DNA from 4 places in the Ottowia sp. SB7-C50 genome. Region 3 is predicted to be linked to each of the others. Evidence: predicted binding sites of a transcription regulator. Region 3 holds the regulator's gene; each other region holds the start of a gene.
The links. Region 3 encodes FNR, which switches genes on or off when oxygen is low (the NO sensors DNR and NnrR bind a similar motif). Its sites were predicted from a motif close to TTGATNNNNATCAA; they were not measured.
Positions count from the first base shown of each region.

Region 1: the regulator FNR is predicted to act here: its motif matches at 2,916-2,929, upstream of R0D99_RS13405 (DASS family sodium-coupled anion symporter).
Region 2: the regulator FNR is predicted to act here: its motif matches at 1,956-1,969, upstream of R0D99_RS10960 (hemerythrin domain-containing protein).
Region 4: the regulator FNR is predicted to act here: its motif matches at 3,074-3,087, upstream of R0D99_RS14890 (chaperone NapD).

Region 1 covers NZ_CP136995.1:2,803,842-2,809,669, reverse strand. Annotated here, with positions in the region: gene R0D99_RS13420 (superoxide dismutase) at 1-128, shown strand, start outside; gene cydB (cytochrome d ubiquinol oxidase subunit II) at 367-1,431, opposite strand; gene R0D99_RS13410 (cytochrome ubiquinol oxidase subunit I) at 1,428-2,849, opposite strand; gene R0D99_RS13405 (DASS family sodium-coupled anion symporter) at 3,041-4,498, shown strand; gene R0D99_RS13400 (NADP-dependent isocitrate dehydrogenase) at 4,753-5,828, shown strand, end outside.
Region 2 covers NZ_CP136995.1:2,302,998-2,308,825, reverse strand. Annotated here, with positions in the region: gene R0D99_RS10970 (hypothetical protein) at 72-701, opposite strand; gene R0D99_RS10965 (YitT family protein) at 756-1,361, opposite strand; gene R0D99_RS10960 (hemerythrin domain-containing protein) at 1,397-1,903, opposite strand; gene R0D99_RS10955 (2OG-Fe dioxygenase family protein) at 2,023-2,772, shown strand; gene R0D99_RS10950 (universal stress protein) at 2,842-3,288, shown strand; gene R0D99_RS10945 (metalloregulator ArsR/SmtB family transcription factor) at 3,446-3,802, opposite strand; gene R0D99_RS10940 (efflux RND transporter periplasmic adaptor subunit) at 3,920-4,627, shown strand; gene R0D99_RS10935 (hypothetical protein) at 4,614-5,006, shown strand; partial or broken gene R0D99_RS10930 (efflux RND transporter permease subunit) at 5,169-5,828, shown strand, end outside.
Region 3 covers NZ_CP136995.1:1,681,618-1,687,445, forward strand. Annotated here, with positions in the region: gene nuoN (NADH-quinone oxidoreductase subunit NuoN) at 1-373, shown strand, start outside; gene R0D99_RS08030 (DUF2818 family protein) at 376-684, shown strand; gene R0D99_RS08035 (NUDIX hydrolase) at 681-1,271, shown strand; gene R0D99_RS08040 (DUF1178 family protein) at 1,276-1,749, shown strand; gene fnr (fumarate/nitrate reduction transcriptional regulator Fnr) at 1,804-2,523, opposite strand; gene hemN (oxygen-independent coproporphyrinogen III oxidase) at 2,714-4,096, shown strand; gene R0D99_RS08055 (sulfite exporter TauE/SafE family protein) at 4,189-4,869, shown strand; partial or broken gene R0D99_RS08060 (sulfite exporter TauE/SafE family protein) at 4,910-5,735, opposite strand.
Region 4 covers NZ_CP136995.1:3,115,607-3,121,434, forward strand. Annotated here, with positions in the region: gene R0D99_RS14870 (TAXI family TRAP transporter solute-binding subunit) at 1-694, opposite strand, end outside; gene ybeY (rRNA maturation RNase YbeY) at 754-1,218, shown strand; gene dtd (D-aminoacyl-tRNA deacylase) at 1,372-1,821, opposite strand; gene R0D99_RS14885 (cation diffusion facilitator family transporter) at 1,850-2,830, opposite strand; gene R0D99_RS14890 (chaperone NapD) at 3,138-3,506, shown strand; gene napA (nitrate reductase catalytic subunit NapA) at 3,508-5,828, shown strand, end outside.

The DNA of each region.
Region 1 (5,828 bases), 1.1 Mb from region 3:
CCGTGCTGACCGTGGACGTGTGGGAGCACGCCTATTACATCGACTACCGCAACCTGCGCCAGAAGTTCGTCGAAACCTTCTTCGACAAACTGGCCAACTGGGATTTCGCGGCGAAGAACTTCGGCTGATCCAGTCGTTCAGCGCTTCAATGAAAAAGCCACCGCGAGGTGGCTTTTTTCATGTGTCAAATCAGCCGCCAGCGCTTGCCTGTCAAGCGCAAGCAGCTATCGAAATAAGAGTGTCTGCGCCGCAAGCCACCCCCAAAGGCCGCAGGGCAGGCCATTCGAGAACGCCGCGTGCGGGCTCCCCCCGCGCGCCAGCGTTGTCCCCCTCGGGGGGAAGGCGCGTCAGCGCCAGAGGGGGGGGTCAGTGATACCCCGCGTCCGCCGCCACCTTGCCCCGGAACACGCTGTACGACCAGCCGGTGTAGCCCAGAATCAGCGGCAGCAGAAACACCAGCCCCCACATCACGAAACCCTGCGATTCGGGCGGCGACGCGGCGCCCCAGATCGTCAGGTGCGGCGGCACCAGATAGGGCCAGATGCCCAGCAGCAGGCCGGCAAAACCGAGCGCGAACAGCGCCAGCGTCCACAAGAACGGCCGCGCATCGTGCGGGCGCGCGTGGCGCGGGCCCAGCGCGGCGTCGCGCCACAGCAGCCAGGCGACGGCCAGCGTCATCACGGGCACCGGCGCCAGCCACCAGAAGTTGCCGCCCTCGAACCAGCGCCCCATCACGCGCGAATCCAGATACGGCAGCGCCCCGCTCACCAGCCCCATGAAGCCCAGCACCGCCACCACCAGCGGCCGCGCCCAGCCGCGCGCCTGCTGGTGCAGCGCACCGTCCGTCTTCAGGATCAGCCAGCCCGCGCCCAGCAGCGCGTAGCCGCAGACCAGCGCCAGGCCGGTCATCACGGAGAAGGGGCTGAACCATCCCCAGACGCCGCCGCTGTAGTGCCCGCCCTCCATCGGCAGGCCCTGCACCAGCGCCGCCAGGATCACCCCTTGGCTGAACGCCGCCACGAGGGAGCCGAGGCTGAACGCCGCGCCCCAGGCGCGCCGCGCGATGCCGCGCCCCTTGAAGCGGAATTCAAACGCCACGCCGCGAAAGATCAGCCCCAGCAGCATGGCCAGCACCGGCAGATACAGCGACGACAGCACCAGCGCATACGCCTTGGGAAAGGCCGCCATCAGCCCCGCGCCGCCCAGCACCAGCCAGGTCTCGTTGCCGTCCCAGATGGGTGCGGCGGTGTTCATCATGTGGTCGAGCTGGTCGCTGTCCTTCGACAAGGGCGCCAGGATGCCCAGGCCCAGCACAAAGCCGTCGAGCAGCACGTACATCAGCACGCCAAAGCCGATCACGCCCAGCCAGGCCACGGGCAGCCAGAAGGCGGTGCCGTCGGCGGCGGTCAGCACCAGGTCGGCGGGGTTCATGGCCGGGCTCCTTGGGCGATATCGGCCTCGTCGGCCGCGGACAGCGGGCGCGCGGGCGTCTTGGCGCCGGCGCCCGGCGTGCCCAATTCAGGCGGGGTTTCGCCCACTTGCGCCCCCTTCTTCAGCAGGCGCCACAGGTACCAGATGCCGGCGCCGAAGATGACCGAATACACCGACGCGTAGCCCGCCAGCGACGCCATCACCATGCCGGGCTGCAGGTGGGGGCTGACCGCGTCTGCGGTGCGCAGCAGCCCGTAGATCACCCACGGCTGGCGGCCGATTTCGGTCACATACCAGCCGGCCAGCAGGGCGACGAAGCCCGATCCCGACAGCAGCTGCCAGCCCCGCAGCGTCCACACCGATTCGGCCAGCCGGCCGCGCCACCAGGCCCACACCGAGGCCAGCACCACCGCCAGCATCAGCAGCCCGATGCCCACCATGACGCGAAAGGCGAAGAACACCGGCAGCACGGGCGGCCGGTCTTCGGGTCGGACGCTGGTCAGTGCCGGAATCTCGCCGTCCAGGCTGTGCGTCAGGATCAGGCTGCCCAGGCGCGGGATGGCCATCTGGTAGTCGTTGCGCTCCTGCGCCTGGCGCGGCACGCCGAACAGCAGCAAGGGCACGCCGGCGCCGGGCTCGCCGGCGTGCCAGTGGCCCTCCATCGCCGCCACCTTGATCGGCTGGTGCTGCAGCGTGTTTAGCCCGTGCTGGTCGCCCACCAGCACCTGCGCGGGCACGGCGATGGCGCCGAAGGCGACCGAGAGTTTCAGCATCTTCAGTGCCATCTCGGGTTGCACGCCGCGCCGCAAATGCCAGGCCGCCGTGCCGCCGATGACGAAGCAGGTGGTGATGAAGGCCGCCAGCACCATGTGCGCCAGACGGTAGGGGAAGGACGGGTTGAAGATGATCTGCCACCAGTCGCCGGGCGCGAAGACGCCGTTGTTCAGCACATGGCCCTGTGGCGTGTGCATCCAGCTGATGGCGGCAATGATCCAGAAGGTGGAAATCAGCGTGCCGATGGCCACCATGCAGGTGCAGAAGAAATGCACCGCCGGCCGCACCTTCTGCGCGCCAAACAGCATCACGCCCAGAAAGCCTGCTTCGAGGAAGAAGGCCGTCAGCACTTCGTAGCTGAGCAGCGGCCCCAGCACGTTGCCGGCGCGCTCAGATAACACCGCCCAGTTGGTGCCGAACTGAAAGCTCATCACGATGCCCGACACCACGCCCATGCCGAAGGAGATGGCGAACACCTTGCTCCAGAACTTGTAGAGGTCCCACCACACGCCCTCGCGCGTGCGCAGCCAGCGCCATTCCAGAAACATCAGCCAGCTGGCCAGCCCGATGGTGAAGGCCGGAAACAGGATGTGGAAGGAGATGACGAACCCGAACTGGATGCGGGAGAGCAGCAGCGCGTCCATCGGGCGATTCTGGCGCGCGCCCGGGCAGTGCGATGTAGGCGGGCGTCGTCAATGGCCGACGACAGCTTGACGCCGATCAAGAAACGCCCGCCGCCAGGGTGGGACGATTTCCAAAGGCGATGCTGTCATGCCGCCGTCACGCGGCACGTGCCCGATGCGCGTCGCACCCACGACAAGTAAAGGAACACCACATGGGCTTCAAGCCGCTTCCCGCCGCCATCGCCATCGCGATCGGGCTGCTCATCTGGTTCGCCATCCCGGTGCCTGCGGGCGTCACCGCCAACGCCTGGCACCTGCTGGCGCTGTTCGTGGCGACGATCGCCGCCATCATCGGCAAGGCCATGCCGATTGGCGCGCTGTCGATGGTGGCCATCGCGCTGGTGGCGTTGACGGGCGTGACCAGCGACAAGCCGGCCAACGCCATCGCCGATGCGCTGTCCAGCTTCGCCAACCCGCTGATCTGGCTGATTGGCGTGTCGATCATGATCTCGCGCGGCATCATCAAGACCGGGCTGGGCGCGCGCATCGGCTACCTGTTCATTGCCGTGTGGGGCAAGAAGACGATCGGCATCGCCTATTCGCTGGCGCTGTCGGAGCTGATTCTGGCGCCCGTCACGCCCAGCAACACGGCGCGCGGCGGCGGCATCATCCACCCCATCATGCGGGCGATTGCGGGCAGCTACGACTCTGACCCGGAACATGGCACGCAAGGGCGCATCGGCCGCTTTCTGGCGCTGTCCAACTACCACGCCAACCCCATCACTTCGGCCATGTTCATCACCGCCACGGCGCCGAACCCGCTGGTTGTGAAGCTCATTGCTGACGTGACGGGCGCCAAGATCAGCCTGACCTGGGGCACCTGGGCGCTGGCCATGCTGCTGCCGGGCCTGGTGGCGCTGGCGCTGATGCCGCTGATCGTCTACTGGCTGAACCCGCCCGAGATCAAGAGCACGCCCAACGCCGCGCAGTTCGCGCGCGATCGGCTGCGCGAGATGGGGCCGGTGACGCGCGGCGAGCTCATCATGCTGGGCGTGTTTGGCGTGCTGCTGGGGCTGTGGGCGGGTATTCCGGCCTTCGTGTTCGGCCCCGGCGCGGCGATTGACCCGACCACCACCGCCTTCATCGGCCTGTCGCTGTGCCTGATCACCGGTGTGCTGAACTGGGACGACGTGATCAAGGAAAAAAGCGCCTGGGACACCATCGTCTGGTTTGGCGCGCTGGTGATGATGGCCACCTTTTTGAACAAGCTGGGCCTGATCGCCTGGTTTGCCAAGAGCATCGAAGGCGGCATCGGCCAGCTGGGCCTGGGCTGGATGGGCGCCAGCGCGCTGCTGATGCTGGCCTACCTGTACGCGCACTACGCCTTTGCCAGCACCACGGCGCACATCACGGCCATGTTCGCCGCCTTCTACGGCGCCGGCCTGGCGCTGGGCGCACCGGCGCTGCCGTTCGCGCTGATGATGGCCGCCGCCTCCAACATCATGATGACGCTGACGCACTACGCCACCGGCACCTCGCCGGTCATCTTTGGCTCGGGCTACGCCACGCTGGGCGAATGGTGGAAGACGGGCTTCGTGATGAGCGTGGTGCTGATCCTGATCTGGCTGGTGGTGGGCGGCGCGTGGTGGAAGGTGCTGGGCTACTGGTGAAGCGCTTGCAAACGCTTCAGATTTGATAGCTGCAGACGATTGTCTGGCATGGGCAAGTGGCCGAAAAGGCTTGAAAACCCAGCGGGCAGCCCGCGGCGGCCGTCCGGGCGCGGCCGCCGCGATTTGTCAGAATACGCCTTGCCCCTGCGCTTGCTGCCGTGAGCGCGGTGTCAGGAAGACATGCCACCATGCCAAGCTGGCGCGGCGCGCTGTGCTGCGGCATGCCCATAAAGAAGACCACTGGAGAGACCACCATGAGCGACAAGCCATCCACCATCGTCTACACGCTGACCGACGAAGCGCCCCTGCTGGCCACCGCGTCGTTCCTGCCCATCATCCAGGCCTTCACGGCGCCGGCTGGCATCGACGTCACCACCAGCGACATTTCGGTGGCGGGCCGCATCCTGGGCCAGTTTCCGGAAGTGCTGACCGAAGCGCAGCGCGTGCCCGACAACCTGACCGAGCTGGGCAAGCTGACGCTCAAGCCCGAAGCCAACATCATCAAGCTGCCCAACATCAGCGCGTCGGTGGCGCAGCTGAAGGCCGCCATCAAGGAGCTGCAGGACAAGGGCTACAAGGTGCCCGACTTTCCTGAAAATCCCAAGGACGACAAGGAAAAGGACATCCGCGCGCGCTACAACAAGTGCATCGGCTCGGCCGTCAACCCGGTGCTGCGCGAAGGCAACTCCGACCGCCGCGCCCCGCGCGCCGTCAAGGAATACGCCCGCAAGAACCCGCACAGCATGGCCGAATGGAGCCAGGCCTCGCGCAGCCACGTCTCGCACATGCATTCGGGCGACTTCTACCACGGCGAAAAGTCCATGACGCTGGACCGCGCGCGCGACGTGAAGATGGAACTCATCACCAAGTCGGGCAAGACCATCGTGCTCAAGCCCAAGGTCAGCCTGCAGGACCGCGAGGTGATCGACTCGATGTTCATGAGCAAGAAGGCGCTGATGGCCTTCTACGAGAAGGAGATCGAGGACGCCTACAAGACCGGCGTGATGTTCTCGCTGCACGTCAAGGCGACCATGATGAAGGTGTCGCACCCCATCGTGTTCGGCCACTGCGTGCGCATTTTCTACAAGGACGCGTTCGCCAAGCACCAGAAGGTGTTCGACGAACTGGGCGTCAACGTCAACAACGGCATGGTCGACCTGTACAACAAGATCGCCACGCTGCCGCAAAGCCAGCAGGACGAGATCAAGCGCGACCTGCACGCCTGCCACGAGGGCCGGCCTGAGCTGGCCATGGTCGACTCGGCCAAGGGCATCACCAACTTCCATTCGCCCAACGACGTGATCGTCGACGCGTCGATGCCCGCCATGAT
Region 2 (5,828 bases), 620 kb from region 3:
GCTCAAACGCAGGGCCGAACGATGCGCGGAACTGGGCGCGGCTTGCGCTGGATCAAACCGTACGGCGCCGCTCAACCCGCGGGCGGCGGCACGTACAGCCGGTCTGACCACGTGGCCAGCCAGTGGGGGCGAAAAGCCACAAAGATGGCCGTGAGCATGCCGGTCATGAAGGCGTCGCCCCAGGCGATGAGCCAGCGCGCCACCATGGCAAGCTCGGGCTCGACGGCGGTGGTCAGCGACTGGCCCGTCCACTGCGCCAGCGCGCCGCTGGCAAACATGCACACCGCCGTCCCCAGAAACGCCCGGCCCAGGATGTAGACGAACAGGTTCTTCCACACCCATCGCCGCAGCGCCATGCCCAGCCCGAACGACAGGGTGACCGGCACGATGCCCAGCCACAGCGCCATGTCCATCTGCTGCTGCAGGGTGAGCGGCGCGATCAGCCCGGCGATGACCGCCACCCCGCACAGCACCGGCACCGCCAGCGGCCAGCCCAGCGCCAGGCCAATGAGGCACGCGCCCGACAGCTGCAGCTGGATCGGCATGCGGTGCAGCCAGGGCAGCGCCCACAGCCAGGGCGTGATGACCAGCGCCGCCAGCAGCGGCGACAGCAGCCCGCCGTGGGCCAGCAGCCGCCACGGCCGCATCGCCAGCGCAATGGCCAGGGCGGTCAGGAGGACGAGCGGGGCAAGGATTTCCATGTTGGGGTGCGGGCGTGTCGCACCGTTGCCATTGTCGTGCCAGCGGCTGCGGCGCTACACCGCCATGTAGCGCCCCGGCCGGTGGTTGATGACCAGAGCCAGGTTCAGCATCACCGCGCCCAGCACCGACAGCGCCACGTGCCACGGGTCGGTCACGCCGAAGGCCAGCATCAGGATCGCCACGTCGACCAACATCTGCACCCGCCCGGCCCGCCAGCCCAGCCGGTCCTGCAGGAACAGCGCCACCACGTTGATGCCGCCCAGGCTGGCGCGGTGCCTGAACAGCATCAGCAGCCCGGCGCCCACCAGCAGCCCGCCCAGCACCGCCGCCAGTCCCGGTGACAGGCGGCCGAAGCTCAGGCCCAGCGGCAGCGCCCACGCCATCAGCGACACCAGGCTCACCGCCATGGCCGTGCGCAGCGTAAAGGCCTTGCCCATGCGTTGCCAGGCAAACAGGTAGAAGGGCAGGTTGACGACGAAGAACACCGGCCCGAACGGCCAGCCCGTGACATGGCCGATGAGCAGCGCGATGCCCGCCGTGCCGCCCGTCAGCAGCCCGGCCTGGGCGAACATCAGCGTGCCCAGCGCCACGAACAGGGTGCCGGTCAGCAGCCCCTGCGCGTCTTCGTAGGGGCGATGGGCGAGCGAGGCGGTGGACATCGGCAGAAGCGGGCGCGTGGCCGCACCACGAACCGTCAGGCGGCGGCCGCCTCGCGCTCCGGCGCATCGTGCGGCGTGCAGGTGGCGCCGCCGCAGCCATGCAGTGCCTCGGCAGGCAGCGCGCCGGCGTTGGCGATGGTGCCCGTGGCGGGGTCGAAGCCCACGCGCTGCAGGTGCATGGCCAGCGCCGCGTCCATGCTGTCGGCGTGCTGCGGAAACCACGTGGCCAGCTCACGCGTCATCTGGCGTATGGGCGCCAAGTCGCCCGCCTGGCCCATCGCCAGGCCCTGGCGCAGCACGTCCAGCACCATCTGGTGGTGCGTGGTGTGGCAGTTGGTGGCGGCAAAGCGCGTGGCCAGCATGTAGCGGTCTTCGTTGTCGAAGTGCACCTGCGTGTGGTCGACCAGCGCCTGCCACGCAGGCAGCAGCGCGGCGTCGTCGGCCGCTTCGACGGCGGCGAGCAGGGCGACGAATTCCTGGTGGGTCGTGTCCATTTCGGCAATGCCGAGGGCGAGGTCGTCGCACCAGTTCAGGGTGGGCATAGGCGGTTCTCCAGCGATGCATGGAGCCTAATGGGCTGCACCCGCGAGGGCCTTGACTCAGGTCATGCGCGCCGCAGGACTATGCTTGGCGCCTTTCCCTGTCTGGAAAGCGCTCCACCGTGTTCTCGCCGCCGTTGTCGACCCCCGACCGCTATCTGCAAGACTTGGCCGTGCGCGGCTTCGCCGTGCTGGACGCATCCGCCATGCAGGCCTTGTCGGGCACGACCGAGGCGGGCTTGGCCGCGCTGCTGCCGGACTGGGACCAGCTGCCGCCCGACGAATACCTGCGCGACGGCGGCCGTTACCGGCAGCGCCGCCACGCGTCCTTCCTCGCGCAGGCCGGCGACGTGCGAGACGTGCCGTACCGCCCGCACTGGCAGCCGGTGGACTACAACGCGCTGCACGGCGGCATGCAGCGCTGGTTCGCGCCCGTCGCACCGGCCACACTGGCCCAGCCGGACTGGCGCGCGCTGCTGCGCTGGCTGGCGCAGGTGGCAGACATCATCCACCCCGCGCACGTGGCGGGCGAGCCCTGGTACGGCGAGGCGCACCAGTTCCGCATCGACACCGAAGTCGGCATTGGGCGGCCCACGCCCGAGGGCGCGCACCGCGACGGGGTCGATGTGGTGGCGGTGTTTCTGGTGGCGCGCCACGCCATCAAGGGCGGCGAAACCCGCGTGTTCGAGCTGGACGGCCCGCAAGGCCAGCGCTTCACGCTCGAGCAGCCGTGGTCGGTGCTGCTCATGGACGACGAACGTGTCATCCACGAATCCACGCCGATCCAGCCGGCCGAGGACGGCGGCCACGGCCACCGCGACACGCTGGTGGTGACCTTGCGCGCGGGCGGTTTTCTTGACCCCATCGCTTGACGCCGGCCCAGCCGCGCGGCAAGGTAGCCGCATCGCCATGAATCTCTGTTGTTGACCCAGGAGCGCCGCATGTTCAAGCAGATTCTCGTTCCCGTGGACGGCTCGGCCACCTCGCTGGCCGCCATCGACAAGGCCGCCGGTCTGGCCCGCGCCTTTGGCAGCAAGGTCACGGCCATTTTCGTGATCGACCCGTACCCCTTCACCGGCGTGGGCGCCGATTTCGCCTACGGGCAGGACCAGTACCTGAACGCGGCGCGCGCCGAGGCTGGCACCGCCATCGAAGCGGCCAACGCCCGCCTGTCAGCCGCGGGCGTGGCGGTCGACACCAAGGTGGTCGAATCGCACGCCGTGTGGCGCGGCGTGCTGGAAGCCGCCGACGCCGTGGGCGCCGACCTGATCGTGATGGGATCGCACGGCCGGCGCGGGCTGGAAAAACTGGTGCTGGGCAGCGTGGCGCAAAGCGTGCTGTCGCACACCCGCATCAACACGCTGGTGGTGCGCGGCGAGGTGGACTGAACGGCGGTGCCAGCCGTCGTCGGCGCGGCGATTCAGAGGCTATTCGCCTTCTTGCGCGCTTCAGGTAAGCACATGAAGCTATCAGTAGCGTAGCATCCAGATTCGCTGGGCGCCACCGAGTAGTGCGCTGCCGCGCCAGCTCCAGCGCTCGCCGCGGTCAGGCGTTCTGCGTCGGCTTGCCGGATTCGGCCAGCGCTGCCCGCGCGCTGGCCATGTCGTCAAAGCGGCGCAGCAGACTGCCGCACACCAGGTCGCACAGTTGGTGCACCGCCGGGTCGGCAATGCGGTAATAGGCGCTGCTACCGCGGCTTTCGCGCGCCACCAAGCCATGCTGCGCCATCTGCGCCAGGTGGCGCGACACGTTCGCCACGCTCGAATCCACACGCAGAGCGATGTCGCCCACGCTCAACTCGCCCGTGCCCAGCGCGTTGAGGATGCGCAGGCGCGTGGGCTCGGACAGCGCGCGGAAATAGTCCGCCACGTGTTCCAGGGTTTCGGGGGGCAGGTGATGCATCGCTTTCATCAACTCACCCTGGGGCAGGGCCGGGTGTGCCGACAGTCTAACGGCTGGAATGACTTGTTGGTTATTTGCCATATTGCGCATTTGCGTGATTGCACAAATAATAACGCAATGACCTGTCTTTGGGAACCCCATCTCCAATGTCGTCGCGCGCCCGCCGCGCGTGGCACCGCCCTGACGCTGGCGGCTCTGTCGCTGGCTGCCCTGCTGTGGCCCGCCGTGGCCCGTGCCGATTGGCCCACGGCCAGCGTGCAGTCCAGCGCGTCGGCGGCGTCGGCGTCGTATGAAGGCACTGTCGAAGCGGTGCGGCAGGCCGTGGTGGCCGCGCAGGTGCCGGGTGCGGTGGTGGCGCTTCAGGTCAAGGTGGGCGACACGGTCAGGGCCGGGCAGGTGCTGGCGCGCATCGACGCGCGGGCGGCGGAGCAGGGCGCGGCCGCCAGTGCGGCCCAGGTGGCGGCGGCGCGCGCCGCGCTGGACGTGGCGGCGCAGGACCTGAACCGCAAGCGCGTCCTGTTCCAGAAGAATTACATCGCCAAGGCGGCCCTGGAGCAGGCCGAGGCGCAATATCGCAGCGCCCAAGCCCAGGTCAACGCGCAGGCGGCGCAGGCCGGCGCGGCGCGCACGCAGACCGGCTTTCACACCGTGACCGCCCCGTTCGACGGCGTGGTGTCGGTGCTGTCGGTGGAGCGGGGCGACATGGCCATGCCCGGTCGCGCCCTGATGACCGTGTACGACCCCCCGCGCGCTGCGCGTCAGCGCCGCCGTGCCGGCCGAGGCGCTAGGCGAGGGCGCCCGCGGAGCGCGCGTGCAACTGGGTGACAACGCCCAGCCCATCGAGCCGCCGCGTGTGCAGGTGCTGCCCACGGTGGATGCGGCATCGCTCACGCGTCAGGTGCGGGCCGACCTGCCGCCCGCTGCGGACGCCGTGCCGGGCCAGTTTGCGCGCCTGTGGCTGCCCGGCGCGTCGAACGCGGTGCCGGCCGTGCCACGCCTGTGGATACCGGCGGCGGCCGTGGTGCGCCGATCCGAGATGACCGGCGTCTACGTGCTGGGCGCGCAGGGCGCGCCGCAATTGCGCCAGGTGCGGCTGGGTCCGACGCAAGGCGATCGCGTCGAGGCGCTGGCCGGCCTCTCGGCTGGCGAGCGTGTGGTGACGCAGCCTCAGGCCGTGCTGCGCCAAGCCGCAGGGCACCCATGAAGTGAAAGCAGCCGACGTGACATTGCCTTGTTCCATCGTCATTCCCGCGCAGGCGGGCATGCAGGCGTTCACCGCCAGCGACGCTGGCCGCGCTGCCGTGGATTTCTGTGTGCGCGGGCATGACGCACGTTTTGAGACGCCTCGCCGAGGGAGCGCGCCCGAATGAACGAGCCCCTGTCGCCCAACCGGCCGCGCCTGGGCATATCAGGCCGCATCGCGGCGTACTTCCAGACGGCGCAGATCACGCCCTTGCTGGCGCTGGTGGCCTTTTTGCTGGGCGTGTTCGCCGTGCTGGTGACGCCGCGCGAGGAAGAGCCGCAGATTGACGTGACGATGGCCAACGTCATCGTGCCCTGGCCCGGCGCCAGCGCGAAAGACGTGGAAGCCATGGTCGCCACGCCGGCCGAGCATGTGCTGTCGCAAATGAGCGGCGTGGAGCACGTGATGAGCGTGTCGCGCCCCGGTGTGGCGGTGCTCACGGTGCAGTTCAAGGTGGGCGTGCCGCGCCAGACGGCGGTGGTGCGGCTGTACGACGCCGTGGGCGCCAACATGGACTGGCTGCCTCCCGGCTTGGGCGTGGGCCAGCCCATCGTCAAGCCGCGCGACGTGGACGATGTCCCCATCGTGGCGCTCACGCTGGCCACGGCACGTGCCGACAGCGGCGCGTTCGACCTGGAGCGCGTGGCGCACAGCATCGAGACCGAGCTCAAGCGCGTGCCTGGCACGCGCGAGGTGTACACACTGGGCGGCCCCGGCCGCGCCGTGCTGGTCGACATCGACCCCACTCGCCTGGCCGGCGCCAACCTCACGCTGCACGACGTG
Region 3 (5,828 bases):
ACTCAACAGCCGCAGCCCGCTGTACGCCGGCATCATGGCGATTTGCCTGTTCTCGATGGCAGGGCTGCCGCCCTTGGTGGGTTTCCAGGCCAAGCTGTCGGTGCTGCAGGCACTGGTCAGCACGGGGCAGGGCGCCTACATCGGGCTGGCCGTGTTCGCCGTCATGATGTCCTTGATCGGCGCGTTCTACTACCTGCGCGTCATCAAGGTCATGTACTTTGACGATCCGGTGTCCGACGCCGCCCTCGATGCGCCGATGGACATGCGTGCCGTGCTCACGGCCAACGGCGCGTTGCTGCTGATTCTGGGCATCCTGCCTGGCGGATTGATGGCGCTGTGCGCCAAGGCCATCGTGCAGATGCTGGCCACCTGAGAATGAGTCAATCGGTTTCGATCTGGCTGCTCATTCTGCTGGCATTCGTTGCCGCCAACCTGCCGTTCGTCAACCAACGCCTGTTGACCGTGGTGCCGCTCAAGGCACCGGTCAAGAACCTGGCCTGGCGGCTCGCTGAATTGCTGTTCTGGTATGCGGTCGTCATCGGTATCGGCATGGCGATGGAGCGCGCGGTGGGGCAGAACCAGTCGCAAGGCTGGGAGTTCTACGCCGTCACCGGCGCCATGTTCCTGACGCTGGCGTTTCCGGGCTTCGTCTATCGCTATCTGGTGCGCCGGGGCGGCCGATGAGCGACCATCTGGCCGAGGTTCGCGTCGACGGGCGCGAAGTCCTCAAAGGGCACTTTCTCCACGCCTTCTGCGATCAAGTCAGACTGCCCGATGGCACAACGGCACAGCGCGAATACGTTGTTCACCCCGGCGCGGTGATGATCGTGCCGTTGCTGCAGACGGCCACGGGTTCGACCGAATTGGTGCTGGAGCGGCAGTATCGCTACCCTGTGCAGCAGGTGATGGTGGAGTTTCCCGCCGGCAAGCTCGATGCCGGCGAAACCACGCTCCGCTGCGCCCAGCGCGAGCTGCGTGAAGAAACCGGGTACACCGCCCGTGAATGGGCGCGTGCCGGCGTGCTGCATCCCGTAGTGTCCTACTCGACCGAATTCATCGAGATCTGGTTTGCCCGCGACTTGCAAGCGGGCGAACGCCGTCTGGACGAGGGCGAGTTTCTCGATGTGTTCACCTTGCCCGTCCACGAATTGATTGCCTGGTGTCGCGATGGCCAGGTCACCGACGCCAAGACGCTTATTGGGGCGCTCTGGCTGCAGAACGTGCAAAGCGGCGCCTGGAAGCTGGATTGGCAGGCAGCGGTGCCCGACTGACGCCATGAAAGTGCTCGACCTTCAATGCACGCACGGCCATGCTTTCGAGGGCTGGTTTTCGTCCGAGGACGACTTTCAGGACCAGCTCACGCGGCAGTTGCTGGCGTGCCCGATGTGCGGCGACAGCCAGGTCGTGAAGCTGCCCAGCGCGCCCCGGCTTAACCTGGGCTCGACGACCGCGCCGGCCACACCGTCGGCTCCCCCGTCCGCAGTACCGACCGAACGTTCCACGGCAGCGGTCATGCCAGCTGCGGCGATGCAGGCCGCCTGGCTGCAAATGGTGCGTCGCGTGGTGGCGTCTACCGAGGACGTGGGCGAACGCTTTGCCGAAGAGGCGCGCCGCATGCACTACGGCGAAGCGGCGGAGCGGGGGATTCGGGGCCAGGCCTCCATCGAGCAGACGGAAGAATTGCTGGACGAAGGCATTGTCGTGCTGCCGCTGCCTTTGCCGCCCGGCTTCAAGGACACGCTTCAGTAACTCTTGGTCTTGGTCGCCCTGCGAGGACGGCAGGGGCGGTGTGATGGCAGTCGCTCAGGCGCACGCCGGCGCGTTGACGATGGCGCGCAGCGCTTCCGTATCCACAATGCGCACGTGGCGCTGCTTCACTTCGACGATGCCTTCCTCGGCAAACTTCGAGAACGTGCGGCTCACGGTTTCGAGCTTCAGCCCCAGGTAGCTGCCGATTTCTTCGCGGGTCATCCGCAGCACCAGTTCGCTCTGGGAAAACCCGCGCGCATGCAGCCGCTGAACCAGGTTCAGCAGGAAGGCGGCCAGGCGCTCTTCGGCGCGCATGCTGCCCAGCAGCAGCATCACCCCGTGCTCACGCACGATCTCGCGGCTCATGATCTTGTGTACATGCGTCTGCAGGGCCGGCACCTGGCGCGACAACTCCTCGATGCGGTCGTACGGCATGACGCAGACTTCGGCGTCTTCCAGCGCCACGGCATCGCACGTATGTCGGTCGCCCACGATGCCGTCGAGGCCGATGATTTCTCCGGCCATCTGGAAGCCTGTCACCTGATCGCGGCCGTCCTCGGTGGCGATGCAGGTCTTGAAGAAGCCCGTGCGAATGGCATACAGCGCATTGAAAGTATCGCCGTTGGAGAACAGCGGCGATCCCCGCTTGATCTTGCGCCGCGTGGCGACCAGGTCGTCCAGCTTGCCCAGGTCGTCGCCCGACAGACCCATCGGCATGCATAGCTCGCGCAGGTTGCAGTTGGAGCAGGCGACTTTGATGGTTTGCGGCGTCATGCGGGCACGTGGGCAAGGTGGATCTTGAGCATCGTCAAGCAAGCCCATTTTAGGCCATGCGGTCGTTGCACCCCAAAGCCTTGATTCAACGCAAAAACCCGACGAATCCGCTCGGATACCTTGATCATTGTCAAGGCGCCAGCCGCTCGACACGGCGAAAGTTCGGGGTCAGGTTCAAAGGAAAAAAGCGATGACCGCCATCACCACCGGACTGCTGACCAAGTTCGACGTTCCCGGCCCGCGCTACACCTCGTATCCGACGGCAGACCGGTTCGTCGAGGCTTTTGGCGAGGCAGACTATGTGCAGGCGCTGGACCAGCGCCGCGCCGGCCCCGCGGCGCTGGCGTTGCCGTTGTCGCTGTACGTGCACATCCCGTTTTGTGAATCGCTGTGCTACTACTGCGCGTGCAACAAGATCATCACCAAGCACCATGAGCGCAGCGCACCTTATCTGCGCTATCTGAGCAAGGAGGTGGACCTGCACGTGCAACACCTGGGTGCGGGCCTGCCCGTCAGCCAGTTGCACCTGGGCGGCGGCACGCCCACCTTTTTCAGCGACGATGAACTGCGCGAGCTGATGTCCATGCTGCGCCGCAACTTCAGCCTGGTGCCGGGCGGTGAATACTCCATCGAGGTGGACCCGCGCACCGTGGACGAGGCACGCCTTGAAACGCTGGCGCGACTGGGTTTCAACCGCCTTAGCCTGGGTGTGCAGGATTTTGACCCGCTGGTCCAGAAGGCCGTGCACCGCATCCAGCCGGCCGACAAGGTGTTCGCGCTGGTCGATGCGGCGCGCCGCATCGGCTTTGAATCGATCAACGCCGACCTGATCTACGGGCTGCCCAAGCAGACGCCGGAGTCGTTCGAGCGCACGCTGGCGCAGGTGAGCGAACTGCGGCCGGACCGCATCGCGCTCTACGCCTATGCACACCTGCCGGAGCGCTTCAAGCCGCAGCGCCGCATCATCGCCATCGACCTGCCGGGTGCGGCCAACAAGGTCGCCATGCTGGCGCGCGCGCTGGCCGCCTTTGAAGCGGCCGGCTACGACTACATCGGCATGGACCACTTCGCCCTGCCCAACGACGCGCTGGCGGTCGCCAAGCGGCAGGGGCGGCTGCACCGCAACTTCCAGGGCTACAGCACGCAGCCGGATTGCGACCTGATCGGCCTGGGCGTGTCCGCCATCGGCAAGGTGGGGGCCACCTACAGCCAGAACGCCAAGTCGCTGGAGGAATACCAGGACCTGCTCGACCACGGGCATCTGCCGGTGGTGCGTGGCTTGGCGGTGTCGCGCGACGACCTGCTTCGCCGCGCCGTCATCATGGCGTTGATGTGCCAGGGCGAGGTGTTGTTCGAGTCGATCGAGCTGGCGCACCTCATCGACTTCCGCGATTACTTCGCTGCTGAGCTGGAAGCCTTGCGCGCCATGGAGGACCAGGGCCTGGTCAAGCTGAGCGATACCGGCATCCAGGTCACGGCCCTGGGCTGGTTCTTCGTGCGCGGCGTGGCCATGATGTTCGACAAGTACCTGCAGGCCGACCGCACGCGCGCCCGCTTCTCCAAGATCATCTGATGTCGCGCCGCGCCACAGGGGCAAGGCTTCGATGACAGAATGACGGCGAGCCTTTGTCGGCTCGCCTCTGGTTTTGCGTATCCACTGACTGCATGCAAGCTTCTCTTGCCGTGACCGCCCTTGTCATGGGCCTGGCGGGCGGCCCCCACTGTATTGCCATGTGTGGCGCGGCCTGCGCCGGCATCGGGCAGGCGGCGGCGCCGCGCGGCACGCAGGCCATCGGGATGTTCCAGGTGGGGCGCGTGGCGGGTTACGCCGCGCTGGGCGCGGTGGCCTCGGCCACCATGCAGGGGCTGGGCTGGCTGACGGTGCAGTCCGCCGCGCTGCGGCCGCTGTGGACCATGGTCCATGTCGCGGCCATCATGCTCGGCTTGTTGCTGCTGATCCAGGCGCGTCAGCCCGCGTGGCTGGAAACCGGCGCGCGCCGCGTGTGGGCCAGGGTGCGCTCGGCAACGCAGTCCATGGGCCTGGTGGCGCCGCTTGGCCTGGGCGTGGCTTGGGCCTTGTTGCCGTGCGGGCTGCTGTATTCGGCCGTGATGGTTGCGGCGCTGGCGGGCAGCGTGCCCGGCGGCGCGGCCGTCATGGCGCTGTTCGCGCTGGGGTCGGGCGTATCGCTGTGGGCCGGTCCGTGGCTGCTACTGAAGCTGGGCAACCGCACAGACAGGCCATGGGGCATGCGCCTGGCGGGTCTGGCGCTGCTGCTGACCGCCGGCTGGGGCTTGTGGATGGGCCTGGTGCACGATCAGGCGCCCTGGTGTGTCGTGCCGCGCTGACTGAGCGCGCTGGCGCACGTCCTGCCCACGGCTGCGGCCATCAACCCGCCAGCGCCGACAGCCCCTTGTTCAGCATGTAGACCGACAGCACAGCCAGCACGACCGCGAAGGCGCGCTTGAGCTTCTTGACCGGCAGCGTGTGCGCGGCCTTGGCGCCCACCGGCGCCATCAGCACGCTGCAGCACGCGATGACCACCAGCGCAGGCAGCCACAGATAACCGAACGAATAGGGCGGCGTGTCGGTCAGCCCTTGCCCCGCGACGACGTAGCCCGCCACGTTGGCCAGCGCAATCGGAAAGCCCAGCGCAGCGCTGGTGGCCACCGCGTTGTGGATGGCGACGTTGCACCAGGTCATGAAGGGCACGCTGACGAAGCCACCCCCGGCACCCACCAGCCCCGAAAGAAAGCCGATGACGCCGCCCGCGCCCAGCAACCCCGGCGTGCCCGGCAGTTGGCGCGTGGGCGCGGGCTTCTTGTCCAGGTACATCTGGACGGCCGAAAACGCGACGAAGCCGCCGAACACGAAGTAGAGCAGGGCGCCCTTGAGCAGCGCGAACACCCCCACGCTGGCCAGCATCGCGCCCAGCACGATGCCCGGCGCCAGCTTCTTGACGATGTCCCAGCGCACCGCGCCCTTCTTGTGGTGGGCCCGCACGCTGCTGATCGACGTGAAGATGATGGTGGCCATCGACGTCGCAATCGCCATCTTCACCGCCAGCCCCGGCGCCACGCCGCGCGCACCCAGCATGGTCGAGATGAACGGCACCATGATCATGCCCCCCCCCAATGCCCAGCAAGCCCGCCAGAAAGCCGGTGGCCAGACCCAGCAGGGCGAGTTCGATGATCAGCACAGGTTCGATGGGCATGAGCGGGACTGCAGCGCGTAGGAAGTCGATGAATCAGAAGGCCGCGGAGCAGGCCACGCAAGTGGCGCCGTGGCCGGGCTTGCACCGGCCACT
Region 4 (5,828 bases), 1.4 Mb from region 3:
TCAGCGCGCCGCGCGGCAGTTCGATGGCTTCCATGGCCGGGTCGGTGGCGGCCAGCGCCTCGCCTTCGTCGACGCCAAACACGCGCAGCCGCTTGGGGCCCACGCGGTCCGCCAGCGCCAGCAGGCGCGCGCGGCCGGCGCCCTGCAGCGGCGCCAGCGGCAGGATGGCGTCGACCTGCTTCTGGTCAATGGCGGCGGCCATGTTGTCCGGCTCCAGCGGCACCTTGGTCACCTGCGCCGGGTTGATGCCGGCCAGGCGCAGCACGTTGTCGAGCAGTTCCAGGTTTTCCGGCGTGCCGCGCAGCACGCCGACGCGGCGCTGGCGCAGGTCGGCCAGCGTGTTCAGCCGGGTCGGGCCGACGACGACGAACACGATGGGCAACTCGTGCAGCACCGCCACCGTCAGGCCCTGGCGCGGCATGGCGGTGCTGCGCACCACGGCCAGGTCGACCTCGCCGGCGTCAAGCGCGCGCGCCAGTTCGGCAAAAGTCTGCTTGCGCACCAGCGTCAGCCGCACCGGCGCGCGGTCGTCCTGCAGCTTGCGCGCAAAGGCGGCCATCATGCGCGCGTGGTCGCGGTCGTCCGGCCCCACGCCCACCTTCAGCCGCGTGGGCATGGCCATGAACGACAGCACCAGCGCCGCCGCACCCAGCAGCACGAAGGCCAGCGTGGCGATGAGTGGACCGGGGCGCATGGCACGCACTGTAGCGCGAGTGGCCGCCGATAATCGTGCGCACCCCTGCCGAACCGCCCATGCCCTTGCCTCCGCTCACCCTGTCGCTGCAATTCGCCCGCTTCGACGGCGCCGCCGCCCACCGCGCCGCGCTGCCGCGCCACCGCGTGACGCGCTGGCTGCGCCACGCGCTGCAGGCCGACGTGCAGGCGGCGGAGATCACGGTGCGCATCGTCGGCGCCGACGAGGGCCAGCGCCTGAACCGCGAATTCCGCGGCAAGGACTACGCCACCAACGTGCTCACCTTCGACTACAGCGCCGCCCCGGTGGTGGCGGCCGACCTGGTGCTGTGCGCCCCGGTGGTCGAGCGCGAGTCCGCCGAGCTGGGCAAGCCGCTGGCTGCCCACTACGCGCACCTGCTGGTGCACGGCGCGCTGCACGCGCAGGGCTGGGACCACGAGACCAGCGACGCCGACGCCGAGGCCATGGAAGCGGAGGAGCGCCGCATCCTCGCCGCGCTGGGCGAGCCCGATCCTTATTCGTGACGCGTCTACGAGGGCACCAAGCCTCAACAGCCGGACGCAGCGGACGCAGAGATTTCGCAGAGGACGCAGAAAAAACCAGGAAGATTTTGGCGGTTTTTTCGCGTCCTTCGCGATGCCTTTGCGTCCTTCGCGTCCGGTTTCCGGCCTCTCAGGTCAGCCCGGAGGCACGATGCGCAACGGAATCGTCACCGGCCCGTCGTTGACCAGGTGCACCTGCATGTCGGCGCCGAATTCGCCGGTAGCCACCACCGGATGCGCGGCGCGCGCCTGGGCCACGAAATGCTCGTACAGCCGGCGCCCTTCGTCGGGCGGCGCGGCGCGGGTGAAGCTGGGGCGGTTGCCGCCGGACGTGTCGGCGGCCAGCGTGAACTGGCTGACCACCAGCAGGCCGCCGCCCGTGTCCTGCAGGCTCAGGTTCATCTTGCCGGCCGCGTCGCTGAAGATGCGCAGCTTCAGCAGCTTGGCCAGCAGCTGGTCGGCCTGCGCCTCGCCGTCGCCACGCTCGGCGCACAGCAGCACCAGCAGGCCGGGGCCGATGACGCCGATGACGCGGCCTTCGACGCGCACGGTCGCTTCGGCGACGCGCTGGATCAGGGCCTGCATGGCGCGCTCCCGCAGCTTGTGGTGACGGTCATGCCGGCACCTCCGTCGCCGGCGGGGGCGGCGGCTCGTCCAGGTCGGCGGTGATCGGCTCCACGTCGTCGGGCAGCATCTGGATGCTGGCGTGCAGCCCCGGCACGCCCTGCGCCAGCGCGGCCTCGACCTGATGCCGCAGGTCGTCGGCCTGGCGCAGCGTCCAGCGCGCCGGCATGTGCATGTGCAGGTTGACGAAGCGGCGCGCGCCGGCCTTGCGCGTCATCACGTGGTCGAACAGCACGATGTCGCGCCCGCCTTCGCTGCGCGCAAACCGCGCCAGCACGGCGTCGATCTCGGACTGCACCTCGGGCTCGACCGCGCCGTCCATCAGGCCGCGGGCCGAGCGCCAGATCAGCCGCCCGCCCTCGCACACGATGTTCAGCGCCACGCCGATAGCCACCAGCGGGTCCAGCCACAGCCAGCCGGTGGCGCCCACCAGCAGCAGGCCAATGACCACGCCGGCCGACGTCCACACGTCCGTCAGCAGGTGCTTGGCGTCGGCCTCCAGCGCAATGGAATGGTGCATGCGCGACGCGCGCATCATCACCCAGGCCAGCACGCCGTTGAGCACCGAGCTGGCCACCGACAGCGCCAGGCCCCAGCCCACCTGCTCCAGCGGCTGCGGCTGCCAGAAGCGCGGCAGCGCGGCCCAGATGATGGCGCCCGCCGCGCCGATGATCAGGATGCCCTCGAAGCCGGACGAGAAATACTCGGCCTTGTGGTGGCCGAACGGGTGGTCCTCGTCCGCCGGGCGCTCCGCCACGGTCACCATCCACAACCCGAACATGGCCGCCGCCAGGTTGACGAAGGACTCCATCGCATCCGACAGCAGGCCGACCGAGCCGGTGACCCACCAGGCCATGGTCTTCAGCCCGATGGTCAGCACGGCCACCACCACCGACACGCCCATCAGCCTGCGCGGGGTCATCCAGCGGTGAAGTTCGGTGCCGGCGCCGGCGGAAGGGGTCGAAGCCATGCGGCGATTGTGCCGGGTCGAGCGCGCGGCCCTGGCGCAACCCCGTCGCTCCGCAAGCCCGCCGGGCGCCCCGGCCCCGCGCGGCTGGCGCACCACACCCTTGATACCGGTGGCAGCATCACTTCACCGCCGTATCAGGCCGCCGCGCTTTGTTCACGCCGTAGGGCGCTATGAATAGTGCAGCGATTAACCAAGCAAAACAGTATGGAATAGCGTCGCCATAGCACCACTCACGGCTCAAAATTAACTTGAGTCAAGAGCGCAAAGCGCGGCCGTGGGTATCCTCATAGGTCGAAAGGTTTTAGGCATGAGTGTTTTAGGTGTCGTGGTGCGAGTCAGGCCGCAGGACCGTCTGGCGATCACCGGGCGCTTGGCGGCCACGCCGGGCGTCGACTTGGGTCCCGACCCCGGCGACGGCCGCCTGATCGCCGTCATCGAAAGCACGGCCGACACCCCCGCCGCCGCCATCATGGCCGACATCGCCCAGTGGCCCGAGGTGCACAACCTGTCGCTGGTGTTCGAGCAGAGCGATCCCGACGCCACCGAGCAACCCGCTGAATTCGACTTCCGCGCCTGGCGATCCAGCGTGGGCGACTTTGCCCGCCGCCAGGCCGAGCCTGCCGTTTCCACTTCCCGTGAATCCACAAGCGCCCCCGCCGGCGCAGGAGAAGCCTGACATGAAATCCGACCGCCGCGTCTTCCTCAAATCGCAGGCCATGACGGCCGCCGCCGCTGCCGCCGGCATCCCCATCGTGGCCGAGGCGCAAAAGGCCGCGCCTGCCGCGCCAGCGGCCGGCGTGCGCTGGGACAAGGCGCCCTGCCGCTTCTGCGGCACCGGCTGCTCCGTGATGGTGGGCGTGCAAGAAGGCAAAGTGGTCGCCACGCAAGGCGACCCGGAGGCGCCGGTCAACCGCGGCCTGAACTGCATCAAGGGCTACTTCCTGTCCAAGATCATGTACGGCAAGGACCGGCTGACCACGCCGCTGTTGCGCAAGAAAAACGGCCAGTACGACAAGAACGGCGAGTTCACGCCCATCAGTTGGAATGAAGCCTTCGACATCATGGCGCTGAAGTGGAAAGAGGCGCTGAAAACCGCCGGCCCCGCGGGCGTGGGCATGTTTGGCTCCGGCCAGTGGACGATCTGGGAAGGCTACGCCGCCAGCAAGTTGTGGAAGGCGGGCTTTCGCAGCAACAACATCGACCCCAATGCGCGCCACTGCATGGCATCGGCCGTGACGGGCTTCATGCGCACCTTCGGCATCGACGAGCCGATGGGCTGCTACGACGACATTGAGCAGGCCGACGCCTTCGTGCTGTGGGGCAGCAACATGGCCGAGATGCACCCCATCCTGTGGAGCCGCATCACGGATCGCCGCCTGTCGCAGCCGACGTGCAAGGTGGCGGTGCTCTCGACTTTCGAGCACCGCAGCTTCGACCTGGCAGACATGCCCATGATCTTCACGCCGCAGACCGACCTGGCGATCATGAACTACATCGCCCACTACATCATCAGCAACAAGAAATACAACGCTGATTTCGTCAAGAAGCACGTCAACTTCAAGGCCGGCGAAACCGACATCGGCTACGGCCTGCGCCCCAACCACGCGCTGGAAAAAGACGCCAAGGCCAACGGCTACCCCGGCGCCGACGGCAAGCCCAAGACCAACCCCAACGACGCCAAGCCGATCACGTTTGACGAATACGCCAAGTTCGTCAGCGACTACACGCTGGACAAGGTGAGCAAGCTCTCCGGCGTGCCGGCCAAGCAACTGGAAGACCTGGCCAAGCTGTATGCCGACCCGAAGGTCAAGGTCGTCAGCTTCTGGACCATGGGCTTCAACCAGCACACGCGCGGCACCTGGGCCAACAACATGATCTACAACATCCATCTGTTGATGGGCAAGATCAGCCAGCCCGGCAATGGCCCCTTCAGCCTGACGGGCCAGCCCAGCGCCTGCGGCACAGCGCGCGAGGTGGGCACCTTTGCCCACCGCCTGCCGGCCGACATGGTGGTGACCAACCCCGAGCACCGCAAGCACACCGAGGAAATCTGGCAACTGCCCGACGGAACCCTGCCCGACAAGATCGGCCTGCACGCCGTGGCGCAAAGCCGCGCGCTGAAAGACGGCAAGCTGCTGTGCTACTGGACCAGCACCACCAACAACATGCAGGCCGGCCCCAACATCAACGACGAGATCTACCCCGGCTGGCGCAACCCCAAGACCTTCGTGGTGGTGAGCGACCCGTACCCCACCGTGAGCGCCATGGCCGCCGACCTGGTGCTGCCCACGGCGATGTGGGTCGAGAAGGAAGGCGCCTACGGCAACGCCGAGCGCCGCACGCAGTTCTGGCGCCAGCAAGTCAGCGCGCCCGGCCAGGCCAAGAGCGACCTGTGGCAGTACATCGAGTTCTCCAAGCGCTTCAAGATGGAAGAAGTCTGGCCCGCCGAACTGCTGGCCAAAAAGCCCGAGTACAAGGGCAAGACGCTGTTCGACGTGCTCTACAAGAACGGCAAGGTCAACAAGTTCCCCATGGCCGACGTGGGCAAGGTGAACGGCAAGTACGTGCCGAACTACCTGAACGACGAGTCGAAGGAACTGGGCTACTACCTGCAGAAGGGCCTGTTCGAGGAATACGCCGAATTCGGCCGCGGCCACGGGCACGACCTGGCGAGCTTCGACACTTACCACGAAGCACGCGGCCTGCGCTGGCCGGTGGTCGACGGCAAGGAAACGCTGTGGCGCTTCCGCGAAGGCTACGACCCGTATGTGAAGAAGGGCGAAGACATCAAGTTCTACGGCCACAAGGACGGCAAGGCGGTGATCTTTGCCCTGCCTTACCAGCCCGCCGCCGAATCGCCTGACAAGGAGTTCGACCTGTGGCTGTGCACCGGCCGCGTGCTGGAGCACTGGCACACCGGCAGCATGACGCGCCGCGTGGCCGAACTGCACCGCGCCGTGCCCGAGGCGGTGTGCTTCATGCACCCCGACGACGCGGC